3 regions of the Mesorhizobium sp. C399B genome follow, and region 1 is predicted to be linked to each of the others. Evidence: predicted binding sites of a transcription regulator. Region 1 holds the regulator's gene; each other region holds the start of a gene.
The links. The regulator PhoB, encoded in region 1, activates phosphate uptake and scavenging genes when phosphate is short. The targets are predictions, from matches to a motif close to TGTCATNNANCTGTCAT.
Positions count from the first base shown of each region.

Region 2: a site for PhoB is predicted at 2,685-2,701, ahead of NLY36_RS19855 (ceramide glucosyltransferase). Genes of this name have one in related genera too.
Region 3: a site for PhoB is predicted at 8,873-8,889, ahead of NLY36_RS28610 (RNA degradosome polyphosphate kinase). Genes of this name have one in related genera too.

Region 1 is NZ_CP100472.1:2,606,810-2,617,140, reverse strand. It holds gene NLY36_RS12420 (substrate-binding domain-containing protein) at 1-981, shown strand, start outside; gene pstC (phosphate ABC transporter permease subunit PstC) at 1,078-2,538, shown strand; gene pstA (phosphate ABC transporter permease PstA) at 2,535-3,851, shown strand; gene pstB (phosphate ABC transporter ATP-binding protein PstB) at 3,869-4,693, shown strand; gene phoU (phosphate signaling complex protein PhoU) at 4,735-5,439, shown strand; gene phoB (phosphate regulon transcriptional regulator PhoB) at 5,456-6,145, shown strand; gene NLY36_RS12390 (ROK family protein) at 6,176-7,411, opposite strand; gene xylF (D-xylose ABC transporter substrate-binding protein) at 7,677-8,717, shown strand; gene NLY36_RS12380 (sugar ABC transporter permease) at 8,862-10,178, shown strand; gene NLY36_RS12375 (ATP-binding cassette domain-containing protein) at 10,191-10,331, shown strand, end outside.
Region 2 is NZ_CP100472.1:4,140,693-4,151,023, forward strand. It holds gene argF (ornithine carbamoyltransferase) at 1-862, shown strand, start outside; gene NLY36_RS19845 (Hsp33 family molecular chaperone) at 971-2,002, shown strand; gene apaG (Co2+/Mg2+ efflux facilitator ApaG/CorD) at 2,188-2,580, opposite strand; gene NLY36_RS19855 (ceramide glucosyltransferase) at 2,802-3,953, shown strand; gene NLY36_RS19860 (O-succinylhomoserine sulfhydrylase) at 3,965-5,155, opposite strand; SAM riboswitch at 5,213-5,290, opposite strand; gene NLY36_RS19865 (2'-deoxycytidine 5'-triphosphate deaminase) at 5,431-6,525, shown strand; gene NLY36_RS19870 (ABC transporter substrate-binding protein) at 6,627-7,397, shown strand; gene NLY36_RS19875 (hypothetical protein) at 7,414-7,863, opposite strand; gene araD1 (AraD1 family protein) at 7,891-8,886, opposite strand; gene mmsB (multiple monosaccharide ABC transporter permease) at 9,089-10,331, opposite strand, start outside.
Region 3 is NZ_CP100472.1:5,980,947-5,991,277, forward strand. It holds gene NLY36_RS28560 (HPP family protein) at 1-190, opposite strand, end outside; gene NLY36_RS28565 (cystathionine beta-lyase) at 416-1,585, opposite strand; gene NLY36_RS28570 (hypothetical protein) at 1,764-1,955, shown strand; gene NLY36_RS28575 (amino acid ABC transporter substrate-binding protein) at 2,045-3,073, shown strand; gene NLY36_RS28580 (amino acid ABC transporter permease) at 3,136-4,323, shown strand; gene NLY36_RS28585 (amino acid ABC transporter permease) at 4,328-5,485, shown strand; gene NLY36_RS28590 (amino acid ABC transporter ATP-binding protein) at 5,509-6,312, shown strand; gene NLY36_RS28595 (TIGR02117 family protein) at 6,418-7,083, shown strand; gene NLY36_RS28600 (FAD-dependent monooxygenase) at 7,307-8,545, opposite strand; gene NLY36_RS28605 (zinc-finger domain-containing protein) at 8,565-8,810, opposite strand; gene NLY36_RS28610 (RNA degradosome polyphosphate kinase) at 9,045-10,331, shown strand, end outside.

The DNA of each region.
Region 1 (10,331 bases):
GCATCGTCCGGTGTCGCCGCTGCGCGTGACCAGATCCAGGTCGCCGGTTCGTCGACCGTGCTGCCTTACGCCAAGATCGTCTCCGAGCAGTTCGGCGAAACCTTCACCAACTTCAAGACCCCGGTGGTCGAGTCCGGCGGCAGCGGCGCCGGCATCAAGGAGTTCTGCAAGGGCGTCGGCGAAGACACGATCGATATCGCCAACTCCTCGCGCCCGATCAAGAAGGACGAGCTGAAGTCCTGCGCCGACGCCGGCGTCAAGGACGTCCAGGAAGTCCGCATCGGCTATGACGGCATCGTCTTTGCCACCGACATCAAGGGTCCGGACTGGGCGCTGGTTCCCGCCGACATCTACAAGGCGCTCGCCGCCAAGCTGGTGGTCGACGGCAAGCTGGTCGACAACCCGAACACCAAGTGGAACCAGGTCAATCCGAAGCTGCCCGACTGGGATATCGCCGCCTATATCCCGGGTGAGAAGCACGGCACCCGTGAAGTGTTCGAGACCAAGCTGCTCGACGCCGGCTGCGACAAGGCCGCTTTGAAGGCTGCCGGCATCGCCGACGACAAGGAAATCGGCAAGACCTGCATCGCCATCCGCAAGGACGGCAAGGCTGTCGACATCGATGGCGACTACACCGAGACGCTGGCCCGCATCGACTCCAACAAGACCGGCGTTGGCGTGTTCGGCCTCGCCTTCTACGAGAACAATGCCGACAAGCTGAAGGTCGCTACCGTGGAAGGCATCGTGCCTTCGACGCAGACCATCGCCGATGGCACGTACCCCGTGTCGCGGCCGTTGTTCTTCTACGTCAAGAAGGCGCATCTGGGCGTCGTTCCCGGCCTCAAGGAATATGTCGAGTTCTTCCTTGATGACCAGATGATCGGCCCGGAAAGCCCGCTCGCCCAGTACGGCCTGGTTTCCGCTCCCGACGCCGAACGTCAGGGCCAGCGCGACGCCTTCGCCGCCGGAAAGACGATGTAATCAACCGACCGGATCAGGGCGCGGACCAAATCCGCGCCCTGATTTCGCCGCTTGCCGCAACGGTGGCGGCGATCTGAATTTTCCCTGGGGTGGGTGATGTCGTCCTTGCTCGTACTCGCCATAGTCATCGCCATAGGCGTGGTCGCTTTTGTGATCGGCCGCCAGCGCGCAGCGGCGCAGGATACCGGCAAGGTCAAGCCGCATTCGCGCGCGCATTATCATGGCTGGTGGGCCTTTCTGCTCGCGGTCCTGCCTGCCGTCCTGCTGCTCGCCGTCTGGGATATCGGCTCTTCCTTCTATCTCGACCGGCACATCCATGCCGCTTTGCCCGAGCGCACCGCCGACACAAAGGTGGCCAGCGAAGCGCTCGACGCCAGCCTGGTGAAGAGCCTGGCCAAGGGCCTGCGCCGGCTCGATGGCGATACCGCACTTCCCGCTACTTTCGCCGAATTGCAGCCGCTGCTCGCCGCCAAGGGCGTGGCACTGGCCAGCGACACCCAGGACTATATGATCCCGATCGCGGTCGAGGCGAACCAGGTCCAGGACCGGCTCGGCCTGTTCGGCGCCGTGCTGACCTTCGCGCTGTCGGTCGCCGGCGCCTTCTATGCGCTGAGGCAGATCGCGCCGCGCGCCAGGGCGCGCAACAATGTCGAGAAGCTGATGCTGTGGGGGCTGCTTGCGGCCTCGACCATCGCCATCCTGACCACGGTCGGCATCGTGCTGTCGATGCTGTTCCAGACGATCACCTTCTTCGAGAGCGTATCGCCGATGAGCTTCTTCTTCGGCACGGTGTGGGATCCGCGTTTCGCCGCCGCCGGTTCCGGCGGCAGCCAGGGTCAGTTCGGCCTGATCCCGCTACTCGCCGGCACGCTCTACATCGCCGCCGTCGCGCTTCTGGTCGCAGTGCCGGTCGGGCTGATGTCGGCGGTCTACATGTCCGAATATGCCTCGCGCGGTGTGCGCTCGGTGGTCAAGCCGGCGTTGGAACTGCTGGCCGGCATTCCGACCATCGTCTACGGCATCTTCGCCGTTGTCACGCTCGGACCGTTCTTGCGCGACCTGTCGGCGGCACTCACCGGCGGCTCGCCCTTCATCCAGGGCCAGAGCATCTTCACCGCCGGTCTGGTGATGGGCGTCATGCTGATCCCGGTCGTGTCCTCTTTGTCCGACGACATCATCACCGCGGTGCCGCGCGCAATGCGTGACGGCTCGCTCGGCCTCGGCGCCACCCGCTCCGAGACGATCAAGCGGGTGATCCTGCCGGCGGCACTGCCCGGCATCGTCGGCGCCATCCTGTTGACGGCGTCGCGCGCCATCGGCGAGACGATGATCGTCGTGCTGGCGGCGGGCGTCGCCGCCAATCTGACGGCCAATCCGTTCGAGGCGATGACGACCATCACCGTCAAGATCGTCAACCAGCTGACCGGCGACCTCGAGTTCAACTCGCCGCAGACGCTGGTCGCCTTCGCGCTCGGCCTGACGCTGTTCGCGCTGACGCTGGTGATGAACATCGTCGCCCTCTACATCGTGCGCAAGTACCGGGAGCAGTACGAATGACCGACATCCCCCTGGACACGATGGCGGGCGCCGTCGCGCGACCGCGCCGCGACATCGGGCTGAAGGCGCGCTATGCCGCCGAACGCCGGTTCCGCATCTATGGCGTGATTGCGATCTCGGTGGGCCTGGCGTTCCTGGCCATCATGCTGATCACCATCGTCTCGAAAGGCTACACCGCCTTCTGGCAGACGACGGTGACGCTGCCGGTCACCTTCGACGAGAAGGTGATCGATCCCTCCGGCAAGCGCGCGACCGACCCTACCGTGCTGATCAAGGCGAACTATCCCAAGCTCGCCGAAAACGCGCTGGTGGCCAAGCTCGGCATCGATCCGGCCAACAAGCCGATGATGCTGAAGCTCAAGGGCTTCCTGTCGGAAGGCGCCCGCGTCCAGCTGCGCGACATCGTCTCCGCCGATCCGTCGGTGATCGGCAGGACGCGTGACGTCGACATCCTGGCTGCCGCGAACCTCGACTCGGCCTTCAAGGGCCAGATCGACCTCGGCGTCGATGAAGCGCGCCGCAAGGTGTCCAACCAGCAGATCGACTGGATGAACAAGCTTAAAGCCGACGGCGTGATGGCCGAGCATTTCAACACCGGCCTGTTCACCTATGGCGCCTCCAGCCGGCCCGAAACGTCGGGCATGGGCGTGGCGATCATCGGCTCGTTCTACATGATGGTGATCGTGCTGTTGCTGGCGCTGCCGATCGGCGTCGCCGCCTCCATCTATCTGGAGGAGTTCGCCAAGAAGAACCGCTTTACGGACCTGATCGAAGTCAACATCAACAATCTCGCGGCGGTGCCGTCGATCGTCTTCGGTCTGCTTGGCCTTGCCGTGTTCATCAACTTCCTCGGCATGCCGCGCTCGGCTTCCTTCGTCGGCGGCCTGGTGCTGACCTTGATGACATTGCCGACCATAATCATCGCCACGCGCGCCGCCCTCGCCGCGGTGCCGCCGTCTATCCGCTCGGCGGCCCTAGGTCTCGGCGCCTCCAAGATGCAGATGGTGTTCCATCACATCCTGCCGCTTGCCGCCCCAGGCATCCTTACCGGCACCATCATCGGCCTGGCGCGTGCGCTCGGCGAGACAGCACCGCTGCTCTTGATCGGCATGGTCGCTTTCGTCGCCGATTATCCGACGACGCCTTTCGATCCGGCGACCGCGCTGCCGGTTCAGATCTATATGTGGGCAAACGAGGCTGAGCGCGCTTTTGTCGAGCGCATGTCCGGCGCCATCATCATCCTGCTCGTCTTCCTCATGGCCATGAACATCACCGCGATCGTGCTCCGGCGCCGGTTCGAGCGGCGCTGGTAGAAAAAAGGCAATTTGGTATGAACATCATGACCGAACAGTCCCTTGAGAATGCAGTGGGCGACAAAATGAACGCCAAGTCGAACGAAGTCATCAAGATGCGCGGCGACAAGGTCGGCGTGTTCTATGGCGAGAAGCAGGCGTTGTTCGACGTCAATCTCGACGTCCGCCAGAACCAGGTGACGGCGCTGATCGGCCCGTCCGGCTGCGGCAAGTCGACCTTCCTGCGCTGCCTCAACCGCATGAACGACACCATCGATTCGGCGCGGGTGACCGGCAAGATCACGCTCGATGAAGACGACATCTACGACAAGAACATCGATGTCGTCGAACTGCGCGCCCGCGTCGGCATGGTGTTCCAGAAACCCAACCCGTTCCCGAAGTCGATCTACGAGAACGTCGCCTACGGCCCGCGCATCCATGGGCTGGCCAAGCGCAAGTCCGACATGGACCAGATCGTCGAGCAGAGCCTGAAGAAGGCTGCGATCTGGAACGAGGTCAAGGACCGCCTGCAGGAGCCCGGCACCGGCCTGTCCGGCGGCCAGCAGCAGCGCCTGTGCATCGCGCGCGCCATCGCCGTGTCGCCGGAGGTGATCCTGATGGACGAGCCCTGCTCGGCGCTCGATCCGATCGCCACCGCCCGTGTCGAGGAGCTGATCGACGAACTGCGCCAGAACTACACGATCGTCATCGTCACCCATTCGATGCAGCAGGCGGCGCGCGTCTCGCAGCGCACGGCGATGTTCCATCTCGGCTATCTCGTCGAGGAGGGCGCCACCGACAAGATGTTCACCAACCCCGACGACAAGCGCACCCAGGACTACATTACCGGCCGCTTCGGCTGAGCCGTCCGGCGGGTGAATTTTCAGGCACGAGGACCAAGATCATGGGTGAACATACCGTCGCCTCCTTCGATGAAGAGCTCGGGCAGATCAGCAAGCTGATCCGCGACATGGGCGATCTGGCAGGCTCGATGGTCAGCGGCTCGACCAGGGCGCTGCTCAATTCGGACAATGCGCTGGCACAGCGTGTCGTTTCCGACGACGCCATCATGGATGCGCGCCAGCGCGAACTGGACGACCGCGCCATCACGCTGATCGCCAAGCGCCAGCCGATGGCCAACGATCTGCGCGCCGTGGTCGGCTCGATCCGCATGGCGGGCGACCTCGAGCGCATCGGCGATCTCGCCAAGAACATCGCCAAACGCGTCGGCACCGTGGGCTTGAGCGTCACGCCGCGCGACCTCTCGCACTCCATCGATGCCATGGCGCAACTGGTGCTGATCCAGGTGCAAGGCGTCGTCGAGGAATATGCCGCCACCGATGCGGCAGCTCTTGCAAAACTCAGGAATGACGACGAGCGCATCGACGTCAAATACACGTCCGTGTTTCGTGAGCTTTTGACCTACATGATGGAAGACCCTCGCAACATCACCGCCTGCACGCATCTCTTGTTCTGCGCCAAGAATCTTGAGCGCATCGGCGATCATGTCACCAACATCGCCGAAAATGCGTATTATGTGCTGACCGGCCAGCAATTGCCCGCCAATCGTCCGAAGCAGGACGAGACGGCGATGGCCACGCCGGCCTGATGAGGGTGAACTGCCTATGATCGCGCCACGCATCATGGTCGTGGAGGACGAGGAGCCGCTAGGCGTGCTCCTCCGCTACAACCTCGAATCCGAAGGCTATCAGGTCGAGGTGGTGACACGCGGGGACGAGGCCGAGATCCGCCTGCAGGAAAACGTGCCCGATCTCCTGGTGCTCGACTGGATGGTGCCGGCTGTCTCCGGCATCGAGCTCTGCCGGCGGCTTAGAGTGCGGCCCGAAACCGAGCGGCTGCCGATCATCATGCTGACCGCGCGCGGTGAGGAAAGCGATCGCGTGCGCGGCCTGTCCACCGGCGCCGACGACTATCTGGTCAAGCCATTCTCGACGCCGGAGTTCATGGCGCGCGTGAAGGCGCTGCTGCGCCGGGCCAAGCCGGAAGTGCTGTCCAGCGTGCTCAAGGTCGGCGACATCGTGCTCGACCGCGAGTCGCACCGTGTCTACCGCAAGAAGAGCGAGATCAGGCTCGGACCGACCGAGTTCCGGCTGCTCGAATTCATGATGCGCCATCCCGGCCGCGTGTTCTCGCGCAGCCAACTGCTCGACAATGTCTGGGGCGAGACGATCTATATCGACGAGCGAACCGTCGACGTCCATGTCGGGCGCTTACGCAAAGCGGTCAACAACGGCCGCATGCCGGATGTCATCCGTACCATTCGCGGCGCCGGCTACGCGATCAGGGAAGACTAGGATGCTGCGCGTCGCGCCGTTGCCGGCCATTCAGGCGACATGCTTGCCGGATTTGGCCTGAATGCCCGGCGCGAAAATCTCCTGATCGACGAAGCCGAGCGCGCGCATGGCACAGCCTTCGCGGATCAGCGGCAGCTCGTTGGGCTCGGTGTCGAAGGAGATCGATTTCGAGTGCTGGCCGCCGGCGGTCTGGGCGATCGCTTCGCGCAATGCCGGCTCGATCAGGTCGAAGGCGGCGGCGCTGACGCCGACCATGGCGACGGGTGCCGGATCGATCAGCGCAAACAGGCTGCCGAGGCCGAAGCCGAGCGCCTCGCCGGCCTTGCGATAGGCTTCGCGCTCCGGGCCGTCGGTTTCGCGGGCGCGCGCGGCGAGTGCGCGCATATCAGCGTCGCTGATATCGACCGGCTCGGCATCCTCGCCCATCATTTTGGCGCTGCGCCAGATGGCGTAGTTTCCGGCATAGGCTTCCACGCAGCCGCGCCGCCCGCAGCGGCAGAGCGCGCCGCCCGGACGGTGGATCATGTGGCCGAACTCGCCGCCCGAGGAATGGGTGCCGGTGAACAGTTCGCCTTTCAGCACCAGGCCCATGCCGATGCCGTGCGATAAGAGGATGGCGATAAAATTGTCGCGGTAGCGCTCGGGCTGGCGCCATTGCAGCGCCACCGCCATCATGTTGCAATCGTTCTCCATGGTGGCAGGAATGCCGAATTCCGCTTCCAACATGTCGGCGAAGGCAATGTCGGTCAGTGGCGTGATCGGCGACCACAGCATGGCGCGCGCCTGCGAATCGGTGATGCCCTGGATGCCCATGGCAATGCGGGCGATGCTCTGGACATCGAGGTCGGGATCCTCAAGCCGCCGCCGGACGATTGCTACGCATTCGCCAATCAGCTCGTCGCGCGGCTTGGTCAGCGTGTCCAGCCGGCGCTGTTCCTCGGCGACGACGTGGCCGGCATAGTCGATGACGGTGACGGACAGGAAATTGAGCGACAGCACGACGGTCATCACCGCCGCCGCTTCCGGGTTGAGACCAAGGCCCACCTGCGGCCGGCCGCGTTTCAGTGCGCCGGTCTCGCCAGGTTTGCCTTCAATCAGGATGCCTTCTTGAATCAGATCAGACGAGATTGCCGATATGGTCGAGTGGCTGAGGCCGGTGGTCGCCGCAATCTCGGTCCGCGACGGCTGGCCGGCCCGGCGCACGGCTGAAATCACCATCGCACGGTTGCGACGGCGCAGATCGTCGTGGCGGATTCCAACCGACATTTGTTTCCTCCCGGCCTCCTCGCGCCTCATGATAGTGAAGGCGTTCGACGGCACCAGCCAAATATTGGCAGACGCCGGCAGCCCTGTCATTGTTTATTGCGGACCTCGAAAAAATTCGGCACGGCCATCAGAATCCATCAGAATCGATGTTGACAGCGCGTTATCATTGAACCAGTATTTTTTCGAGGCTCGAAAAAATAGCGCCTCTGTGTGCCGGCCCTCGGGCCAGTTTTGTCGCGCCGCACGCGGCGCAGGGAGGATTATGATGAACAGATTTGCAGCCGCCATGCTGGCGGGTGTCGCCATGTCGCTGGCGCTGATGTCGGTCGCGCAGGCGAAGGACAAGGTCATCGGCGTGTCGTGGTCGAACTTCCAGGAAGAGCGCTGGAAGACCGACGAGGCGGCGATGAAAACGGCGATCGAAGCCGCCGGCGACAAGTACATTTCGGCCGACGCGCAGTCCAATCCCGGCAAGCAGCTGACCGACGTCGAAAGCCTGATCTCGCAGGGCGCCAACTCGCTGATCATCCTGGCGCAGGACGCCTCGGCCATCGGCCCGGCGGTGCAGAAGGCGCTGGACGAAGGCATTCCGGTCGTCGGCTATGATCGCCTGATCGAGAACAAGGACGTCTTCTACCTGACCTTCGACAACAAGGAAGTCGGCCGCATGCAGGCCCGCGAAGTGTTCAAGGCGAAGCCCGAAGGCAACTATGTCTTCATCAAGGGCTCGGGCTCGGATCCGAATGCCGATTTCCTGTTCTCGGGCTCGATGGAAGTGCTCAAGGAAGCCATCGACTCGGGCAAGATCAAGAATGTCGGCGAGGCCTATACCGATGGCTGGCTGCCGGCCAACGCCCAGAAGAACATGGAACAGTTCCTGACCGCCAATGACAACAAGGTCGATGCCGTGGTTGCGGCCAATGACGGCACCGCCGGCGGCGTTGTCGCCGCGCTGACGGCGCAGGGCCTTGCCGGAACGGTTCCGGTCTCGGGCCAGGACGGCGACCATGCCGCCCTGAACCGCATCGCGCTCGGCACGCAGACGGTGTCGGTGTGGAAAGACGCGCGCGAACTCGGCAAGAACGCCGCCGAGATCGCCTCGCAGCTTGCCGATGGCAAGAAGACGGGCGACATTGCCGGCGCCAAGGACTTCACCACGCCTGGCGGCAACACCGTCAAGTCGCTGTTCCTGACCCCCGTCGCGATCACCAAGGACAACCTCAACGTCGTCATCGACGCCGGCTGGATCAAGAAGGACGAAGTCTGCACAGGCGTCGCCGCCGGCAGCGTCGCGGCTTGCAACTGATCTCGACGACTTGAAGAAATGAGGCGCCGCGGCTGTCAAGCCGCGGCGTTTTCTCTACGAGAATTGTGTGTTTCCGCCATCGGCGGCAAACTTCTAGGCTGTGGTCCGGCATCCGCGCCAGACGGCAAGCCGCTGGAGGACATCATGACCGACACGACCTCAAATCCGCAGGCCGATACGGCACGAGCGTCTGAACTCGGCGCGGTCGCCCGGTTCCTGAAAGCGACCGAGCTCGACACGCGCATGCTCGGCATGGTCGGCGCGCTGCTGGTCATCTGGGTCGGCATACATATCCTGTCGGGCGGGCTTTTCCTGACGCCGCGCAATCTTTGGAACCTGTCGGTGCAGACGTCCTCGGTCGCGATCATGGCGACCGGCATGGTACTGGTCATCGTCATGCGCAACATCGACCTTTCGGTGGGCTCCGTCGAAGGCGTGATCGGCATGATCATGGGCGTGGCACAGGCCGAATTCCTGATTCGCGTCATCGGCTTCCAGCTTGGAAACCCCTGGCTCTGGGTCGTCGCGCTTGCCGCCGGCGTGGTGCTTGGTCTGCTGATCGGCGCGTTCCAGGGCTTCATCATCGCCTATATGCAGGTTCCGGCCTTCATCGTGACGCTTGGTGGCCTGCTGGTCTGGCGTGGCATGGCATGGCTCATCACCAGCGGGCGCACGGTCGCGCCACTCGACGCCACCTTCCAGCTGATGGGCGGCGGACCACGCGGCTCGATTGGCGCCGCTGCCAGCTGGATCGTCGGCATCGTCGCCTGCGCGGCGGTCGCCTTCGCGCTGCTCAACGGTCGCTCACAGCGCAAGCGCTTCAGCTTTCCACTGCGCCCCGTCTGGGCCGAGACCCTGCTTGGCGTGGTCACTTGCGCGGCCATCCTCGGCGCCGTGTGGATCGCCAATTCCTATCCATGGCCGATCGGCATCGTGCGCCAGTACGCACAGCAGAACGGCATCACCGTTCCCGAAGGCGGGCTGTTCATCGCGCATGGCATCGCCATACCGGTGCTGATGGCGGTGATTGTCGGCATCATCATGACGTTCATCACCAAGCGCACGCGTTTCGGCCGCTATGTCTTCGCCATCGGGGGCAATCCGGAGGCAGCGGAACTCGCCGGCATCAACACGCGCTGGGTGACCATGAAGGTGTTCATGATCATGGGTGTGCTGGCTGCAATCAGCGCGGCGATCTCGTCGGCCCGTCTCAATGCGTCAACCAATGCGCTGGGCACACTGGACGAGCTTTTGGTGATCGCGGCCGCTGTCATCGGCGGCACGTCGCTCGCGGGCGGCGCCGGAACGGTGATGGGCGCCATGCTCGGCGCGCTACTGATGCAGTCGCTGCAATCCGGCATGGTGCTGCTCGGCATCGACTCGCCGCTGCAGAGCATTGTCGTTGGCGCTGTCCTGGTCATCGCCGTCTGGCTCGACACCGTCTACCGCAAGCGCGTCTAGGGAGGAACGATTATGGAAAAAACTGCTCCCACCGGTACGCCACTGATCGACATGCGCAACATCTCGATCGCGTTCGGTGGCATTCGCGCCGTCGACGATGCGTCCATCGATCTTTTCCCGGGCGAAGTGGTGGCGCTGCTTGGCCACAACGGC
Region 2 (10,331 bases), 1.5 Mb from region 1:
GCGCCTGATGCTGGACGATGCGGTGGTGCGCAAGGCGCGCCTCAAGGCCGGCGAACGGACCAAACCGCTCGAAGGCAAGGTGCTGGCCATGATCTTCGACAAGCCGTCGACGCGCACGCGCGTGTCCTTCGACGTTGGCATGCGACAGCTCGGCGGCGAGACAATCATGCTGACCGGCACCGAAATGCAGCTCGGCCGCTCCGAGACCATTGCCGACACCGCCAAGGTGCTGTCGCGCTATGTCGACGCCATCATGATCCGCACCACGTCGCATGAGCGGCTGCTCGAGCTGACCGAGAATGCCACGATTCCGGTCATCAACGGGCTGACCGACGACACCCATCCCTGTCAGCTGATGGCCGACATCATGACCTTCGAGGAGCATCGCGGTCCGGTTGCCGGCAAGACCATCGCCTGGACCGGCGACGGCAACAACGTGCTGCATTCGCTGCTCGAGGCTTCGGCGCGGTTCCGCTTCAACCTGAACGTCGCAGTGCCGGAAGGCAGCGAGCCGGCGCAAAAGCATATCGACTGGTCGAAGAGCAATGGCGGCAAGCTGCACTTCACCCGCTCGCCCGAGGAAGCCGTCGACCAGGCCGACTGCATCGTCACCGACTGCTGGGTGTCGATGGGCCAGGAACACCGCGCCCGCGGCCATAATGTCTTCTCGCCCTATCAGGTCAATGCGGCGCTGATGGCCAGGGCCAAGCCCGACGCCCTGTTCATGCACTGCCTGCCGGCGCACCGCGGCGAGGAAGTGACCGACGAGGTCATCGACGGTCCGCATTCGGTGGTCTTCGACGAAGCCGAGAACCGGCTCCACGCCCAGAAGGCGGTTTTGGCCTGGTGTCTGGGCGCTTGATCTCCAGGCGCTTGATCTCCAAGCGCTTGATCCGGGGCGGCGCGATGCCTATTTGCGCCGCATCACGCAAATCAAGCGCGTTTGGACGCATGCACCCCTCCGGGCCGCATGGCCGCGCCCTGGAGCTTTGTCATGTTGGAAACGCATCAAGTGACTGAACATCACCCCAAACTCGGCGAGTTCGGCTATGCCGGCGACGATCATGTCGTACCCTTCGAGGTCGGCCCGCTCGACGTGCGCGGCCGCACCGTGCAACTCGGGCCGATGCTCGACGCCATCCTCAACCGTCACGACTATCCCGAGCCGGTCGCCCGCCTGCTGGCGGAAGCCTGTGTGCTGACGGTGCTGCTCGGCACCTCGCTCAAATTCGAAGGCAAGTTCATCCTGCAGACCCGCACCGACGGCCCGGTCGACATGCTGGTCGCGGATTTCTCCACGCCTTCGGCATTGCGCGCCTATGCGCGTTTCGACGCCGACCGGCTGGAGGCCCTGGTGGCCGCAGGCCAGACCTCGCAGCAGACGCTGCTGGGCAGCGGCGTTTTGGCGCTGACCATCGACCAAGGCGCGCACACGCAGCGCTATCAGGGCATCGTCCAGCTCGACGGCGAGACGCTGGAAGACGCCGCGCGCACCTATTTCCGCCAGTCGGAGCAGATCCCGACCGACCTCCGGCTGTCGGTGGCCAAGCTTCTGACGCCCGGCCCCGGCGGTGCGCGCGAGCAGTGGCGCGCCGGCGGTATCCTGGCGCAGTTCCTGCCGCAGTCACCCGAGCGCATGCGCGTGCCGGACATTTCGGGCGGCGACGGCGATCCGCGTGACGTGACGCAGGAGCCGGCCGACAATTCGTGGCGCGAGCTGGTGGCGCTGCTCGGCACCATCGAGCCGACCGAGCTGATCGACCCGACCATCGGCGCCGAGCGGCTGCTCTACAGGCTGTTCCACGAACATGGCGTGCGCGTCTTCGGCGGCGTGCCGGTCGCCGACCAATGTTCCTGCTCAAGGGACAAGATACGCGGCATCCTCGAGGGGTTTTCCGCGCAGGAGATCAAGGACAGCACCGAAGATGGCGGCATCCACGTCGCCTGCGAGTTCTGCTCGAAGCAGTACGACTTCGACCCGGCGGAGTTTGCAGCTCAGTAGCATCTCTTCCTTCTCCCCGTTCACGGGGAGAAGGTGCCCGAAGGGCGGATGAGGGGCAGCGCGAACTTTGGTGAATGGCCGCGCATAGCCTACGTCATGTGCGTGGAAGAAACCTCATGAGTCCGGCGGCGCCCCTCATTGCACTGCCGGGCATTTCTCCCCGTATAGAGATGGGGAGAAAACCCCTAATTCACCGTCCGTCGGGTCCCCGGCAGATCCAGCGAAAACGCGGGAATAGCGACGTCGAACGTCTCGCCCTTTTTGTTGCGCATGGTGTAGTGGCCGACCATGAAGCCGGAGGGCGTCGAGAGCGGGCAGCCTGACGTGTATTGATAGCTGTCGCCGGGATTGAGCTCAGGCTGGTCGCCGACCACGCCGGCGCCGCGCACTTCCTCGACCCGGCCGCTGCCGTCGGTGATGTGCCAGTAACGCGCCATAAGCTGCACGAAATCGTCCGACTGGTTGTCGATCGTCACCTGGTAGCCCCAGACATAACGGTTCTCCGCCGGGTCCGAGCGGTCCTCCAGGTAGAACGGTCTGACCTGCACTTCGATGTTGCGCGTGACGGCGCGGTACATGGGCTGCTCCGGTTGCGCAGCAGGGAACATTTGTCGCGCCATGCGGTTTGATACGCGCAGAGCGGCATGTCCTGCCAGCCTCAAAGCGCAGTGCCGACAAACAATGTCATTTAAGTGACACATGACAATGTTGGTGTGCGCAAACCTTGCCGGCGACTCAAGGCCCATCTGTCGACTGACAAAGCAGCCGCGAGCGGCCTTTCCGGAGTGACCAGATCTCGATGGAACTAGCTCTCACAGCCGCCTTCGCTTCCTCCGCTTTGCTTCTTTCCAATCTCGCCAGCATCCTGCTTGCTTCGTCGAAACTGCAAGCGCGTCGCCTTATCCCTCCGCCGTCCGGCGAGCAGCCACCGGTCTCGATCGTCGTGCCGTCGCGCGGCGTGGAGCCGTTCACACAAGAGACGCTGCAGCGAGCCTTCTCGCTCGACTGGCCGCGCTACGAACTGATCTTCTGCGTCGCTCACGCCGACGATCCCGTCGTCAAACTGATAAACAGGGCGATCGTCCTGTTTCCCAACGTGCCGGCCCGGCTGCTGATCGGCGACGACCGCGTCAGCAGCAACCCGAAGCTCAACAACTGCGTCAAGGGCTGGGAAGCGGCGCGCTATCATTGGGTTATTCTGGCGGATTCCAACGTGCTGATGCCAAGGGATTACGTCCAGCACCTGATGGCGGCCTGGCGGACCAATACCGGGCTTATCTGCTCGACGCCGATCGGCTCTCGGCCGGATGGCTTTTGGGCCGAGGTCGAATGCGCGTTCCTCAACACGCTGCAGGCGCGCTGGCAATATGCCGGCGAGGCGCTCGGTCTCGGCTTTGCCCAAGGCAAGAGCATGCTGTGGAACAAGCCGATGCTCGATACCAGTGGCGGTATCCGCGCGCTGGCCGCCGAGATCGCCGAGGATGCTGCTGCAACCAAGCTGGTCAACGGACTGGGCCTGCACGTCAATCTCGTTGCCTCGCCTTTCGAGCAACCACTGGGGCAGCGCCGACTTGCCGACATCTGGTCGCGCCAGGCGCGCTGGGCGCGGTTGCGCCGCGTCACCTTCCCGCTGTTTTTCGCACCCGAGATCCTGACCGGCGTCGCCGTGCCGTTGGCGTTGGCGCTGGTGGCGGCCGCAAGTGCCGGCATCAGCCTGCCGGCCACGGTGATGGCCGTGCTGACGGCGGCCTACATTCCCGAATGCGCGCTGGCCGCGGCCAAGGGCTGGCATCTGTCGCTGCGCATGGTCCCGGCGATGATGGTCCGCGACATGATGCTTCCCGCCATCTGGGCGCGCGGCTGGCTGAGCGGCGCCGTCGACTGGCGCGGCAACACCATGACCATCGGCACCAAGACGGCCGAACTGGAAGAGGTTTCGTCGGGAGCGTGACGCCTCGCGGCCTATCCGGCTGCCTTCAGCGCCTGCGCAACGTCCTCCAGCAGATCGTCCGTATCCTCAAGACCGACCGACAGCCTGAGCGTTCCCGGCCCGATGCCAAGCTCGGCGCGAGCTTCGTCGCTGAGGTTCTTGTGCGTGGTGGTCGCCGGATGGGTGATCAGGCTCTTGGCGTCGCCGAGATTGTTGGAGATCAGCACGATGTCGAGCGCGTTCTGCAAGGCGAAGGCCGCCTGCTTGCCGCCCTTGACGTCGAGGCAGATCAGCGTCGATCCGCCCGTCATCTGCTTCTTGACGATGTCGGCCTGCGGGTGGTCGGCGCGGCCGGGATAGATGACGCGGGCGATTTCCGGCCGTCCTGCCAGGAAATCCGCGATCTTGGCCGCGCTTTCCGTCTGCTGGCGCACCCGAACCGGCAGCGTCTCCAGGCCCTTGAGCAGCGTCCAGGCGTTGAACGGCGACAGGCTCGGGCCGGTGTGGCGGAAATAGTCGTGCAAATTCTCGTCGATCCATTTCTTGTCCGACAGGATGATGCCGCCGAGACAGCGTCCCTGGCCGTCAATGTGCTTGGTCGCGGAGTAGACGACGATATGGGCGCCGAGCTGCAAGGGCTTCTGCTGCAAGGGCGTGGCAAAGACATTGTCGACGATCAGCCTGGCGCCGTTCGAGGTGGCGAGCGCCGCCACCGCTGCGATGTCGACCACTTCCAGCGTCGGATTGGTCGGGCTTTCCAGGAAGAACAGTTTCGTGTTCGGCCGCACCGCCTTTTCCCAGTTGGCGATGTCGGTGCCGTCGACCAGCGTTGCCTCGATGCCATATTTCGGCGCCAGCGTCTCGACCACCCAGCGGCAGGAGCCGAACAGCGCGCGCGCCGCAACGATATGGTCGCCGGCCTTGGCGCTGCACAGCAGCGCTGCCGTCACCGCAGCCATGCCCGACGCCGTGGCGCGGGCATCTTCGGCACCCTCCAGCGCGCACATGCGCTTTTCGAACATGTCGACGGTAGGGTTGGCATAGCGCGAATAGATGAAGCCCGGCTCCTCGCCCTTGAAACGGGCCTCGGCAGCCTGCGCCGTCTCGTAGACATAGCCTTGAGTGAGATACATCGCTTCTGACGTCTCGCCGAACTGGGAACGCAGCGTTCCCCCGTGCACGAGTGCGGTCTGAGGCTTCCAGTTACGCTTCTTGGTGCTCATCGCTTTTGTTCCAGACACAAAAAAACCGGCCGCGAAAGTCGCAACCGGTCCATATGGCCTTGCGGCCTGACGGTCCTTTAGCGACTTGTTTAACGTGGCTGCAAGCCGACCGGCCAAATCACCACGGGATAACGACCCTTTAGACCTCACCTGCGCTTGCGTCAATTGCCGGCTTCATTAAGAGGTTTGTACCAGGCAGGTTCCGCAATAATATCCAGCGGTTTTGCGGCAAGAACCTGCCACAAAGAGACCGACCTTGGAGCGGAGCCAGCCTTTTGCGGCAGACAGGCATTCTTCCCGATCAGGACATTTCCGCGCTGTTTCAGTCCGGCGCGCTGAAGTCGCCGCGCGCGCTCGATGTCGACCAGGTGCAGCCGGCGAGCCTCGATCTCAGGCTCGGCGAGAAGGCTTTTCGCGTGCGCGCCTCCTTCCTGCCGGGTCCCGATCATCTGGTGGCCGACAAGCTTCACCGGCTGAAATTGCACGAATTCAGTCTCGCCGGGGGCGCGGTGCTGGAAACCGGCTGCGTCTACATCGTGCCGCTGCTCGAAAGCCTGGCGCTGCCCGCAAACGTGTCCGCCTCCGCCAACCCGAAGAGCTCGACCGGCCGGCTCGACATCTTCACCCGGGTGATGACCGATCGCGGCCATGAGTTCGACAAGATCGCCCCCGGCTATCACGGGCCGCTTTATCTCGAAGTCAGTCCACGCACCTTCCCGATCGTCGTACGCGCTGGATCGAGACTGTCGCAGATCCGCTTTCGCACCGGCAACGCGCTGTTGTCGGAGGCAGAGCTGAACGAATTGCACCGCGCCGAGATGCTGGTGGCGACCGAGCCGCCCAACATTTCCGGCGGCGGCATTGCGCTGTCGATCGATCTTGACGGCGACCAGAACGGCCTGGTCGGCTATCGCGGCAAGCATCACACCGGCTTGGTCGATGTCGACAAGCGCGCCGCCCAGGATGCCGTCGATTTCTGGGAGCCGCTCTATAAGAGCGGCGCCGGCGAACTGGTGCTCGACCCGGACGAGTTCTACATCCTGGTCAGCCGCGAAGCCGTGCACGTGCCGCCGCTCTACGCCGCCGAGATGACGCCCTTCGATCCGCTGGTTGGCGAATTCCGTGTTCACTATGCCGGCTTCTTCGATCCGGGCTTCGGCCATTCGGCCTCAGGCGGCACCGGCAGCCGGGCGGTGCTCGAAGTGCGCAGCCACGAAGTGCCGTTCATCCTCGACCACGGCCAGATCGTCGGCCGGCTGGTCTACGAACACATGCTGAAGCGGCCGCAGGCGCTTTACGGCACCGATCTCGGCTCGAATTACCAGGCGCAAGGCCTCAAGCTCTCCAAGCATTTCCGCCCCGCCGGCTGAACCTTCGATCACCGTCAGGCAAAATACTTGCCTGCGCTGCGTCACCATGCTTGGCTGCCTTTCGGTGGCCGGCAAGAGAACGGCGCGCAAGGGGAACCAAAATGCAGATTTCAAGATGGATCATATCGGCAGCGGGCGCTGCCATGCTGGTGATATCGGCCGGCTCGCTGGCTGAGGCGCAGGACAAATTGAAGATCGGCACCGAGGGCGCTTATCCGCCCTTCAACACCATCACCGCGGACGGCAAGATCGAGGGCTTCGACATCGACATTGCCAATGCGCTGTGTGCGCAGATGAAGGTCGAGTGCGAGATCGTCACCCAGGACTGGGACGGCATCATCCCGGCGCTGCAGGCGAAAAAGTTCGACGCCATCATCGCCTCGATGAGCATCACCGAGGAGCGCAAGAAACAGGTCGCCTTCACCAACAAATACTACACGACGCCGCTGGCGCTGGTGGCGCCCAAGGACAGCGACCTCACTTCCACCGAACCGGCAGCCCTTGCCGGCAAGACGGTGGGCGCGCAGGCCTCGACCACCCAGGCCGACTATGCGCAGGACGCCTATGGCAAGGCCGGCGCCGAGGCGAAACTCTACCCCACCCAGGAAGAGGCGATCACCGACTTGCAGAACGGCCGTCTCGACGCCGTCATCTCCGACAAATTCGTGCTGATGGACTGGCTGAAGAAGGCGAGCGAAGGCTGCTGCAAGCTTGTCGGCGACGTCAAGGGCACCGAGACGCAAGCCGGCATCGCTGTCCGCCTGGAGGACACGGCGCTGCGCGACAAGCTGAATGCGGCGATAGACGCCATCGTCGCCGACGGCACTTACAAGAAGATCCAGGCCAAGTATTTCGATTTCGATATTTATTGAGTCCCGTCCGCCGGCGTCAGCCGCGAAAGAGATACTCTTTCGCGGCGCCAAGGCAGGCATGAAAATGGCCGATAAACAGCAGTTCGCGTGCGGCCAAACGTTTCCTGCCCCAAAAGCCTTCGGTCAGTTTGACCTCGTCGAGCGAAGCGTTTGAGCCGCGCTTCAACGGGAACAACTGCTTGTCGAGGCAACCGAGGACATGGGCCTTGGCGGAGTCGATGCCGCAGACCTTGCCATTGTTGTTCAGCCTGTCGCTGCGAAGCGCTGATGTCATGTGATCCGTGTTGCGCATCAGAAAGCTCACCTGGGCTTTCGAATAGCCGGTTGCCAGAAGACGGCTCGTCATCGCCAAACGGGCTTCACGATAGGACTTCGGGCTGCACTGGCCGGCGCTAAAGGCCACCGACGGTTGGGTCAGGAACAGGGCCACGCCCGTGAACACAATGACAAGCCGCATTCCGTTCATTTCCGGCTCCCAAATTGTGATGCTGCCTCAAAGCGCCTTCACCGCCACCTTCACCGGCTGCTCAATCTCCAGCGGGTTGCGCAGTGGCAGGCCGAAATCCCCGGCCTCGATCTCGAACACGTCGCCAGCCTGAGTCTTGATGCCGTCGGCAAAGGACAGCGTCGCCGTGCCGAACATGTGCACATGCACGTCGCCCGGCTGGCGGAAGGCCGAATATTTGAAGTGGTGATGTTCGAGATTGGCGATTGTGTGCGACATGTTCGCTTCGCCCGACAGGAACGGCTTTTCCCACAGCAAATTGCTGTCGCGATAGATTCGCGATGAGCCCCTGACGTCGGCCGGCAGGTCGCCGATCAGGATTTCCGGCCCGAACGAGGCGTTGCGCAGTTTGGAATGTGCCAGGAACAGATAGTTCACCCGCTCGGTAACATGATCGGAAAACTCGTTCGACAGCGTGAAGCCGACGCGGAACGGCGCGCCGTCGTCGCCGATGACATAGATGCCGGCGATTTCCGGCTCCTCGCCGGCGTCCTGCGCGAAGGCCGGCGACATCAATGCGGCGCCCGGCGCCACCGCCATGGTGCCGTTGCCCTTGTAGAACCATTCCGGCTGCACGCCGGTCTGGCCCTTGGCCGGCTTGCCGCCTTCGAGCCCCATGCGGAACATCTTCATGGAATCGGTGAGCTGCTCCTCGCCGCCATCGCTGAGCTTCTTGTGCATGGAATCGCGTGTCGCCGCCGAGCCGAGATGGGTCAGGCCGGTGCCGGTCAGATGCAGATGCGCAGGATCGGGATGGTTGATCGGCGACACCAGCCGGCCCTTCTTGTAGACGGCGTCGAGGTCTATCGCTTCACCGAACCCCTTGCGCTCGATCAGCGCGGCGAGGCCCGTTCCGGTGCGCGCGGCTTCCATGGCCAGCGAATAGACGCTGCGGGCGCCGTTGATGATCCTGGTCTTGCCGCCGCCATTGCGGGCGACGACGCGGATGGTCTCGGCGTCGTCGAGGATCTGGGAGATTAGCATGATGAAATCCTCTCTCATGTGCCTTGGCCGGGTTGCCCCTTGGCAAACCTTGACCTGCGCGGCTCGGACCTCGCCGCGCCACGGGTTGAACTCTTCGTCCGGATTGCGCTCGCGAGCTCCATCCCTCGGGGGACTTCTTGTGCCGACAACTTGCCGGCTGCGCCGCGACCGTATGCCTCCTGCTTGCCTCGCCTGAAGCTTGTCAGGCCTTGTTCTTGTTGTAGACGTCGAAGATCACGGCGCCGAGCAGCACCAGGCCTTTGACCACCTGCTGCCAGTCGACATTGACGCCCATGATCGACATGCCGTTGTTCATCACGCCCATGATGAAGCCGCCGACGACTGCCCCGATGACCTGGCCGACGCCGCCCATCGCCGAGGCGCCGCCGATGAACACTGCGGCGATGACGTCGAGCTCCGAGCCGAGACCCGCCGCCGGCACCGCCTGGCCGAGACGAGCCGCGATGATCAGGCCGCCAAGCGCCGACAGCACGCCCATATTGATGAACACCATCAGCGTCAGCCGCTCGGTGTTGATGCCCGACAGCTGCGCCGCCTTGGGATTGCCGCCCATGGCGTAGATGCGCCTCCCGATGGTCATGCGCTTGGTGACGAAGACGAACAGCGTGATCAGCACGCCCATGACCAGCAGCACCACCGGCAGGCCGCGGTAGCTGGCAAACTCATAGACTAGGAACAGCGCCAGCGCGCTGGCGACCAGCGTCTTGACCACGAACAGGGTGAAGGGCTCGGCCTCATAACCATGGCGTTCTCGTTTGCGCCGGGTGCGGACCCCGAAATAGGCATAGGCGAGCACGGCGATCAGCCCCAGCACGACCGTCGTCATGTGCAGGGTCACGCCGCTGCCCATGATGGTCTTGCCGGCTGCGTTCACGACCGGCGGGACGAGCGTCAGTGGGCCGATCACATCCGGGATGAAGCCGGAACTGAGCATCTTGAAGTCGTCGGGAAGCGGACCCACCGACGAGCCGCCGCCAAGCAACGCCTGGCAAATGCCGCGGAAGATCAGCATTCCGGCCAGCGTGACAATGAAGCTCGGTATCCGGTGATAGGCGATCCAATACCCTTGCGCGGCGCCGATCAGGCCACCCGCGACCAGGCAGACGATCGAAACCACCAGGGGATTGCTCAGCGGTCCGAGTTGCCAGATGACCATCATGTTTGCCGCCAGCGCGCCAATGAAACCGGCGACCGATCCGACGCTGAGGTCGATATAGCCCGATACGATCACCAGCAGCATGCCCAGCGCCATCACGATGATGAAGGAGTTCTGCTGCACCAGATTGCTGAGATTGACCGGCTTGAACAACGTTCCCGACGTGGTGAACTGGAAGAACAGCATGATGACGATCAGCGCTATGATCAGCCCGTATTCGCGCAAATTCGTCGCCAGCGCCGAGACGGCGATGCGCGGGCGCTGTTCG
Region 3 (10,331 bases), 3.2 Mb from region 1:
GCACCGCAAACAGCAGCACCGCCGACGCCCCCATCGGCGCCACCAGCAGCGGCACATGCGGGCCATTGCCAAGCACCAGCGCGCCGATCGCGCCGGTCAGCGCAATGCCGATCATCGCCCCGATGCAGGCGATGAGGCGCTCGCGCAGCGTCGCGCCGGCGAGAATGGGGACAAAGAGACGAAAGGCCATGGCAAGCTCAGTCCGGCTGGAATTGTGCGCGCAGCGCCTGCAATGGCGTTGGACCGACGATTTTGAAAGTCAAACCGATCCGAAAAAGCGCGCGTTGGGGAAATAACATTGCGCTTGGTTGACCGATGAGCGGCTTTGCGAGGTCGATCGCCTGCGAAAGTCGCTCGCCAATCCTTTCAACGGGTTAAGCCGGCTAGCGGAATCAGCTTGGCAAGTTTGCTGGTGTCATGCCGCAGCGGCCGCTTCCAGCCCGCGCAGGATATCGGCCTTGAGGTCCTCGACATCCTCGAGCCCGATCTGCAGCCGGATCAGCGGGCCGTCATAGGGGCCCTTGGCGACGGTACGGTCGCCGAGGAAGACCGGCACGGCAAGGCTCTCATAGCCGCCCCAGGAATAGCCGAGACCGAAGATTTTCAACGCATCGAGGAAGGCATGCTGCTGTCTCTGGCCGCCGCCTTTGAGCACGATGGAAAAGATGCCGCTCGAGCCGGAAAAATCACGCTTCCACACCGCGTGGTCGGGGTGGCTGGGGAGCGCCGGGTGCAGCACGCGGGCCACGCCGGGCTGGCCTTCAAGCCAGACGGCAATGGCAAGCGCGCTCTTTTGATGGTGATCCAGCCGAACGCCCATCGTGCGCAGGCCGCGCAGGACTTGGTAGACGTCGTCGGGGCCGGCGCAGCAGCCCATCGTGTAGAACGTCTCGCAAAGCTGCTTCCAGCAGTTGGCATTGGCAGACACTGTGCCCAGCAGCACATCCGAATGCCCGGCCGGATATTTCGTCGCCGCATGGATCGAGATATCGACGCCGTGGTCGAGCGGACGGAAATAGAGCGGCGTTGCCCAGGTATTGTCCATCATGACGATGGCGCCCGTTTCATGCGCCGCCTTGGCGATCGCCGGAACGTCCTGCACCTCGAAGGTGTTGGAGGCCGGTGATTCCGTAAACACGACTTTGGTGTTCGGCTTGATCAAGCTGGCGATGCCGGCGCCGGCATGCGGATCGTAATACTCGACCTCGACACCCAGCCGCTTCAGCATCGTGTCGGCGAAATTGCGGGTCGGATGGTAGACGGAATCGACAATCAGGATGTGATCGCCTGCCGAGAGAAACGCCAGCAACGGGACGGTCACCGCCGCCAGGCCCGACGGCACGATTATTGTGCCGGCGGAGCCTTCCAGCGCGTCGATCGCATGCGCCAACGCATCGGTGGTCGGCGTGCCGCGTGTGCCATAGGTGTATTTCTGGCTGCGCGCCGCCATCACCGACGCATTGGGATAGAGCACGGTCGAGGCATGCACGATCGGCGGATTGACGAAGCCGAAATAGTCGTGCGGATTGTTGCCCGAATGGGCAAGCCGCGTGTTGATACCCATTTCGTTGCCGTCAGTCGCCATTGCTCTTCGCCTTGTGGTGAAAGCGCTAGCCATAGAGCGGCGGCATTGGCCGTGCAACAGCGGGCGCCCGCCAGGCGGTGCCCTTTGCATAGGCCAATTCCCCCATGAATAGTCTGGAATGCGTGGCGATCCAGAGCCGCGGATTTCATGAGTGGATGTGGATTAGCGTCGACGGACTTTGCCGGTTTTATTTGCGGGGCTTGCTGCTTTCCTGATGCTGTTGTCTGCAATTCAGGCATTTGCGGCAATTGGTTTTCAAAGCTGTCGTGAAACGGTCATTTCCCTTGACCTCACAGAGATAATCGCCTTCGATGCAGTTCGTGAATGGGAGGGGCCGGGCGTCGGTTACGACGCGGGGTTCCGGGAATGAGCCGGATGGGAGCCGGGTTCACGCGGGAAAAGATCAGGATTTGCCTGAGGATCAGGGTTTACCTGAAAACAGAAAAGGGTCTGTGGGTTATGAAACACATTGCAATTGGCATTCTCGGTGCCGCTGCGCTTGGATGGATGGCTTCGGCCGCGTCGGCGACAACGCTCGACGACGTCAAGGCGAAAGGCTTCATCCAGTGCGGTACCAACACAGGTCTTGCCGGCTTCGCTGCGCCTGACGACAAGGGTGAATGGAAAGGCATCGATGTGGATTTCTGCCGCGCGGTCGCGGCCGCCGTCTTCGGCGACGGCACCAAGGTCAAGTTCACGCCGCTCAGCGCCAAGGAGCGCTTCACCGCGCTGCAGTCGGGCGAAGTCGACATCCTGTCGCGCAACACCACCTGGACCATCAATCGGGATACGGCACTTGGCCTGAACTTCGTCGGCGTCACCTATTATGACGGCCAGGGCTTCATGATCAACGCCAAGAAGCTGCCGGGCGTCAATTCGGCGCTGCAGCTTTCGGGTGCGGCAGTCTGCGTGCAGAGCGGCACCACGACCGAGCTCAACCTCGCCGACTACTTCAAGGCGAACAAGATGGAGTACAACCCGGTCGTCTTCGAAAAGCTTGAAGAGGTCAACGCCGCCTATGACGCGGGCCGTTGCGATGTCTACACCACCGACCAGTCGGGTCTCTACGGCATCCGCCTGACGCTCAGCGCGCCGGCAGACCATGTCGTGTTGCCCGAGATCATCTCCAAGGAACCGCTCGGCCCGGCCGTGCGCCAGGGGGACGACCAGTGGTACCACATTGTCAAGTGGACCTATTTCGCGCTGCTGCAGGCAGAGGAACTGGGCATCACCCAGGCCAATGTCGACGAGATGAAGACCTCGGACAACCCGGAGATCAAGCGCGTGCTCGGCCAGGAACCCGAAACCAAGATCGGCACCGATCTCGGCGTTAGCAATGACTGGGTCGTCAACATCGTCAAGGCAGTCGGCAATTACGGTGAGATGTTCGAGCGCAATGTCGGCACCGGCAGCCCGCTGAAGATCGCGCGCGGCATCAATGCGCTGTGGACCAAGGGCGGCCTGCAATACGCGCCACCGATCCGCTGATCGAAATGCGATCCGGAAGGCAGATTGTCTGCCTTCCGGTTTCTCTTTGCAGGGGATGGGCAATGGCGTCGCAGGAAGTCCTACGCGAGGAGCCGAGCCGCGGTTCCTTCATCAACGATCCAAAAGTCCGTGGAGTTGTCTTCCAGGCGGTGGTTGTCGTCTTGCTGGTGGCGAGCGTCTGGTGGATTGTCCACAACGTCATCGACAATCTGCAGCGCCTGCACATTTCTTCCGGGTTCGGCTACCTGAAAAGCCGTGCCGGCTTCGATATCTCAGTCAGTGCCATCCCTTACAACTCGGACGACACCTATGGCAAAGCCATTGTCGTCGGGCTGATCAACACCCTCATCGTCGCCGTTGCCGGCATCATCACCGCAACCATCATCGGCTTCATCGTCGGCATCGGCCGCTTGTCGCACAACTGGCTGATCCGCAAGATCTGCACGGTCTATGTCGAGATTTTCCGCAACATCCCGCCGCTGCTGGTGATCTTCTTCTGGTATTCGGGCGTGCTGGCGGTCTTGCCCGTGGTGCGCGAAAGCATCAACCTGCCATTCGGCTCTTTTCTCAACCAGCGCGGCTTCTATCTTCCTCGTGCCATCTGGGGTGATGGCTCCTGGCTGATCTTTGTCGCCTTGCTTGTCGGCATCGCCATGGCATGGTTCGTCGCCCGCACGGCGCGCCAGCGGCAGATGGCGACCGGTCAGCAGTTTCCCGTGTTCTGGACGTCCCTGGCGCTGATCGTCGGCCTGCCGCTTCTGGCCTATGCGCTGAGCGGCTTTCCCCTGACCTTCGATTTTCCGAAGCAATCGACCTTCAACCTGGCCGGCGGTTTCCACATCGGGCCGGAATTCCTTTCGCTCTATCTGGCGCTGTCCTGCTACACGGCCTCCTTTATTGCAGAGATCGTGCGTGCCGGCATTCTCGGCGTCTCGAAGGGCCAGTCGGAAGCGGCTGGTGCTCTGGGATTGCGGCCGGGATCGATCCTGCGGCTTGTCGTCGTGCCGCAAGCCATGCGCATCGTCATCCCGCCGCTGACCAGCCAGTATCTCAACCTGACCAAGAACTCATCGCTGGCCATCGCTATTGCGTACCCGGATCTGACGGCGACCGCCGGCACAGTGCTCAACCAGACGGGGCAGGCGGTCGAAAACGTGCTGATCATGATGGTCGTCTATCTCGTCATCAGCCTGGTGACGTCGGCGGTCATGAATGTGGTCAACGCCAGGATGGCGCTGGTGGAGAGGTAAGGCCATGCAGGAACACGATACCGCCTGGGTGCGGACCGAAATGGCCCTGGCGCAACAGGCGCCGGCCGGCGTGCGGGGGCCTATCGCCTGGGTCCGCAAGAACCTGATCGGTTCGGTGGGCGACACCATCCTGACCGTACTGGGCATCGCACTGGTGGTGATGATCCTGCCGCCAATCATCAACTGGGCCTTCATCAGCGCCCAGTGGGTAGGGTCCGATCGCTCGGTATGCGCCACGGCGGCGCAAGGCGGCGTTCAGCCGGATGGCTGGTCCGGCGCTTGCTGGGCGTTCGTCAACGCCAAGTTCGGCCAATTCATGCTCGGCCGCTATCCTATTGAGGAGCGCTGGCGGCCGATCCTGGTCGCCATACTATTCGTGGCGCTGCTGGTGCCGCTGCTGATCCCGCGCGTGCCGCGCAAGGGGCTGAACGCGATCCTGCTTTTCCTGGTGCTGCCGATCGTCGCTTTCGTGCTGCTGGTCGGCGGCATGTTCGGCCTGCCGCATGTGGAGACGCAGCTATGGGGCGGCCTGCTGGTGACGCTCAGCCTGGCCTTCGTCGGCATTGCAGTGTCGCTGCCGTTCGGCATCGTGCTGGCGCTCGGTCGGCGCTCGAAGATGCCGATAGTCAAGATGCTGTGCGTTATCTTCATCGAATTCGTTCGCGGCATCCCGCTGATCACCGTCCTGTTCTTTGCCAGCGTCATGCTGCCGCTGTTCCTGCCCCCCGGCGTTTCCTTCGACAAGTTCCTCAGGGCGCTGATCGGCTTCTCGTTGTTTGCCGCCGCCTACATGGCGGAGGTGGTGCGCGGCGGTCTGCAGGCGATCCCCAAGGGCCAGTATGAGGGTGCGGATTCGCTTGGTCTCGGTTACTGGCAGAAGATGAACCTTATCGTGCTGCCGCAAGCGCTGAAGCTGGTCATACCCGGCATCGTCAACACCTTCATCGGCATGTTGAAAGACACAAGCCTGGTTATCATCATCTCGATGTTCGACCTGCTCGGTGTCGTCAAGCAGAACTTCTCCGATCCCAACTGGGCGACGCCGCAGACCACCAAGTCCGGCCTGATTTTCGCTGCCTTCGTCTTCTGGCTGTTCTGCTTCGGCATGTCGCGCTATTCGATGTATACGGAACGCCGGCTGGACACCGGCCACAAACGTTAAAAACAAATAAAGGGGAACCTGCCATGGTCATAGAAAACGCCGTCAGCGCCGAAGAGATCAAGGTCGATGCCAAGAAGATGCACATCTCGACCACCGATGTCGCAATCGACATCATCGGCATGCACAAATGGTATGGCGAGTTCCATGTGCTGAAGGACATCAACCTCAAGGTGATGCGCGGCGAGCGCATCGTCATCTGCGGTCCTTCGGGGTCGGGCAAGTCGACCATGATCCGCTGCATCAACCGGCTGGAAGAGCACCAGAAGGGCAAGATCATCGTCGACGGCAAGGAACTCACCAACGATCTCAAGAAGATCGACGAGGTGCGCCGCGAGGTCGGCATGGTGTTCCAGCACTTCAACCTGTTCCCGCATCTGACCATCCTGGAGAACTGCACGCTGGCGCCGATCTGGGTGCGCAAGACGCCGAAGAAGCAGGCCGAGGAAATCGCCATGCACTTCCTCAAGCGCGTCAAGATCCCCGAACAGGCCAACAAATATCCGGGCCAGCTGTCGGGCGGCCAGCAGCAGCGCGTGGCGATAGCGCGTTCGCTGTGCATGAACCCGCGCATCATGCTGTTCGATGAGCCGACCTCGGCGCTCGATCCAGAAATGATCAAGGAAGTGCTGGAGACGATGGTGGGCCTGGCCGAGGAAGGCATGACCATGCTGTGCGTCACCCACGAAATGGGCTTTGCCCGCAAAGTGGCCAACCGGGTGATCTTCATGGATCAGGGCCAGATCGTCGAACAGAACACGCCGGCCGAGTTCTTCGACCATCCGCGCCACGAGCGCACCAAGCTGTTTCTGTCGCAGATCCTGCACTGAGCATTTTCATGCGAAGCAAAAGAGCCCGGCCGCAATGCGGCCGGGCTCTTTTGCTATCTGGGGTCGGGATTGATCTTCTCCATTGAAACGCAAAGCCGCCGCCGCATGAGAAAAGCCCTGCGTTTCCTGGCCATGCTGATTATCGTGGTCGCGCTCGCTGCCACGCTCGGCACGCTGGTGCCGCGTCCGCTGTGGCCGGCGTCAGCGGCGGGTGAGGGCACGCGCCATATTCTGGTGCTGGAGAATCCGATCCACACCGACATCGCCATTCCCGTCGATGACGAGGTGCGCCGGCGCTTCCATTTCCTGGTCGCTGCCGGCATCCCTGTCGACGCCCCGGAAGTGCGCTACATCGTCTTTGGCTGGGGCGGCCGGGCCTTCTATCTGGAGACGCCGAGCTGGTCGCAGCTGAAGACAGTGCCCGTCCTCAAGGCGCTGACACTGGACGCCTCGGTCATGCATGTCGATATCGCCGGGGCCATCGCCGAGCCGCACCCTGCTGCCACCGGTTTCGACATCGATGAGGAACGTTTTGCAGCGCTGCTCGACTATATCGACGCGAGTTTCCAGCAAGGGCCGCACGGTCCTGTGGTCATCGAGAACGCCGCCTATTCCAGCTTCGACCGCTTCTTCGAGGCGAACGGCCATTTCAACGCGCTGGTCGGCTGCAACACCTGGACAGCCGCCGGCCTGCGCACCGCCGGCCTGCGCACCGGCTGGTGGAACCCGCTGCCGGCCTCGCTGGGCTTGTCGATGCGGTTTTATAACTAGCAGTCCTTCATCGCACCGCGACAGTGTTGGATCTTTTGAAGTCAGCGGGACGGCACCCCCCTCTGGCCTGCCGGCCATCTCCCCCGCAAGGGGGGAGATCAGCCGTTTTGCCCGCGGCGCTCCTGCTGCAACGCCGGCGATTTTGGCGAAGGCGACGGCGACATCCAATCTCCCCCCTTGCGGGGGAGATGTCCGGCAGGACAGAGGGGGGTGGGAAGGATCGCTACGTCGACGATCTAGACTGCCGAGTGTCCGCTCGCCATCCATAGAGCCAGTCGAGGTCGGCGGCGAGCTTGTCGGGCGAGCGCATGGCCAGGAACAGATTGCGGGCGATCGCCACCGGGCCGGCAGCATGCCAGGCGAGGCGGTTTACGGCCCCACGACGCGCGGCCTTGGCGACACGCGGCCGCCGAAGATTTTCCCAGATTCGAAAACTTCTGGGCAGATCGCCAGGGAAATCGGCGATAGCCTCGGCAAGCGTGGTGGCATCTTCGATCGCCATCGCGGCACCTTGCGCCGCAAACGGCGTCATCGCGTGCGCGGCGTCGCCGATCAGCGCGATGCCCTGCGGGCTCGTCCACCGCTTCTGTTCGACGGTGTGGATCGGAAAGGCCGTCCATGGGCCGGCCAGTGCCACAAGCTTCGTCAGGCCCGGCGCGGTGCCGCGCAGGGCAGCCGTGAGGATCGCGGGATCGGCATGGCCTGACCAACCTTCCGCCATGCGCTCGCCCTTGGTGAAGGCGGCGAGATTGAAGGCCCGGCCTTTGCTGACGGGATAGGCGACCATGTGGAAGCCTGGATGCAGGAACGTGGTGACGCAGTCGGCGGCGCCGATCGCGACAAAGGCTTCGCCGGCGGCGCTCTCGGCCGCGATCGTGACTCGCCAGGCGAGTTCGCCCGAAAAACGGCTTTTGACGAAGTCCTCGCCTGCGAGTTGCGCCCTGACTGCCGACCAGACGCCGTCGGCGCCGACCAGCAGTTTGCCGCGTGCCTCGATCTCGCGGCCGTCCACTTCGGCGGTCACGGCGACATATTGCGCGTCTTTGACGATGCCGGTCACGCGGGCGCCGGTGATGAGCTCAATCTCTGGCCGTTCGGCCATTTGCGCCAGCAGCCCTGCCTGCAGATCGGCGCGGTGAGCGACGAGATAAGGCGCCTGCCAGCGCGCTTCGGCGGCTTGCCCAAGCGGTACCCGCGCCAGTTCGCGCAGCGTCCCGGCGTCCTTGAGCACGACCGCTTCCGGCCGCAACGCTGCCGGCAGCAGCCGGTCGAGCACGCCGAGTTTTCCAAGAATGCGTGTTGCGTTGGGCGAAAGCTGGATGCCGGCGCCGGCCGCGTCTAGGTGCTGTGCCTGTTCGATCAGCTTTACCGGATAACCCCGTCCGGCGAAGGCAAGGGCAGCGGTCAGCCCGGCGATGCCGGCCCCGGCGATTATGACCTGCCGGGACCTGATGTCTTCCATCGGGCTTGTCGCGGAAGGATCAGGCGGCCTGGTCGATATAAAGGCAACCGGCCGGCAGCGTTTCCGTCGCCCTCAGCTTCGCCGAATAGCGGTAGAGCGTCGAGCAGTAGGGACAGACCTTTTCATTGTCGTCGCCCATGTCGAGGAACACATGCGGGTGGTCGAAGGGCGGGTTGGCGCCGGTGCACATGAATTCCTTGACGCCGATGTCGATTGCCGGATGGCCCGCATCGTTCTGGAAATGGGGAATGGAACCGCCTGCCATCGTCGTCTCCTTGATCTCGTCGAAAAGCATCTGGAACATAACAGGCCTGTTTGCAAGATCGATGAAATGAAACTGTCGCAAAAGCCTGTCAGAGGATACGGTGAGCCGGTTAAGTGCATGTCCCTGAAATCGGAACGGTTTTCGCCGAAGGGTCATGCGCCACAAAAGCGTGTTAGAGGCATGGCACGTCCAGCGGCGCTCCAAGGGACGGTTGGCGGGGGAAGAGCAGGAACCATGAACGAACTGAAGCCGGTGCAGAGCGAATTCATCAATGTCGAGGTGGCGAGCCCCGAGGGCGGCAACCCCGATCGGTTCGTCAACCGTGAGTTCTCCTGGCTGCAGTTCAACCGGCGTGTGCTCGAGGAATCCCAGAACCAGCACCATCCGCTGCTCGAACGCGTCCGTTTCCTGTCGATTTCAGCCGCCAATCTCGACGAATTCTTCATGGTCCGCGTCGCCGGCCTTGCGGGCCAGGTGCGCGAAGGCATTGCGCTCAAGAGCCCCGACGGCCGCACGCCGGAGCAGCAGCTGGAACAATTGCTGCGCGAGGTCGAGCGGCTGCAGGAGGACCAGCAGAACAGCCTTTCAGCGCTGATGCTGCTGCTCAACAAGGAAGGCATAGAGAGCATCACCCGCGATGCACTAACCAAGGATGAGAAAGTCTGGCTGGAAGACCATTTCCAGGACCAGGTCTTCCCGGTCCTGACTCCACTGTCGATCGACCCGGCGCATCCGTTTCCGTTCATTCCCAATCTCGGCTTCTCGATGGCGCTGCAATTGCGCCATCGCAAGAATGGCGAGGAGATGAGCGCGCTTCTGCGCCTGCCGGTGGCGCTGAAGCGCTTCATCCGTCTGCCCGACCGCAAGCAGCACGTTCGCTTCATTCCACTGGAGGAGGCTGTCGGCCTCTATATCGGCAAGCTGTTCCCCGGCTATGAGGTCAAGGGTTCAGGCACCTTCCGCATCATCCGGGACAGCGATATCGAGGTCGAGGAAGAGTCGGAAGATCTCGTGCGCCTGTTCGAGACGGCGCTGAAGCGCCGCCGCCGCGGTTCGGTCATCCGCATCGAATTCGACAAGTCGATGCCCGGCGAATTGCGCGAGTTCGTCGCCGGCGAGCTTGGCGTCTCTTCGAGCCGCATCAGCGTTCTGACCGGCCCGCTGGCGCTCAGCCAGATTTCCGAGATCGTCGCCGTGCCGCGCGACGACCTGAAGTTCACCCCCTACAATCCACGCTTTCCCGAGCGCATCCGCGAGCATGGCGGCGACTGTTTCGCGGCCATTCGCGAGAAGGACATCGTCGTCCACCACCCCTATGAATCCTTTGACGTGGTGGTCCAATTCCTGCGCCAGGCGATGGCCGACCCGGAGGTGGTGGCGATCAAGCAGACGCTCTACCGCACCTCCAACGACAGCCCGATCGTGCGCGCCTTGGTCGACGCGGCCGAGGCCGGCAAGTCGGTAACCGCCCTGGTCGAGCTCAAGGCGCGCTTCGACGAGGAAGCCAACATCCGCTGGGCG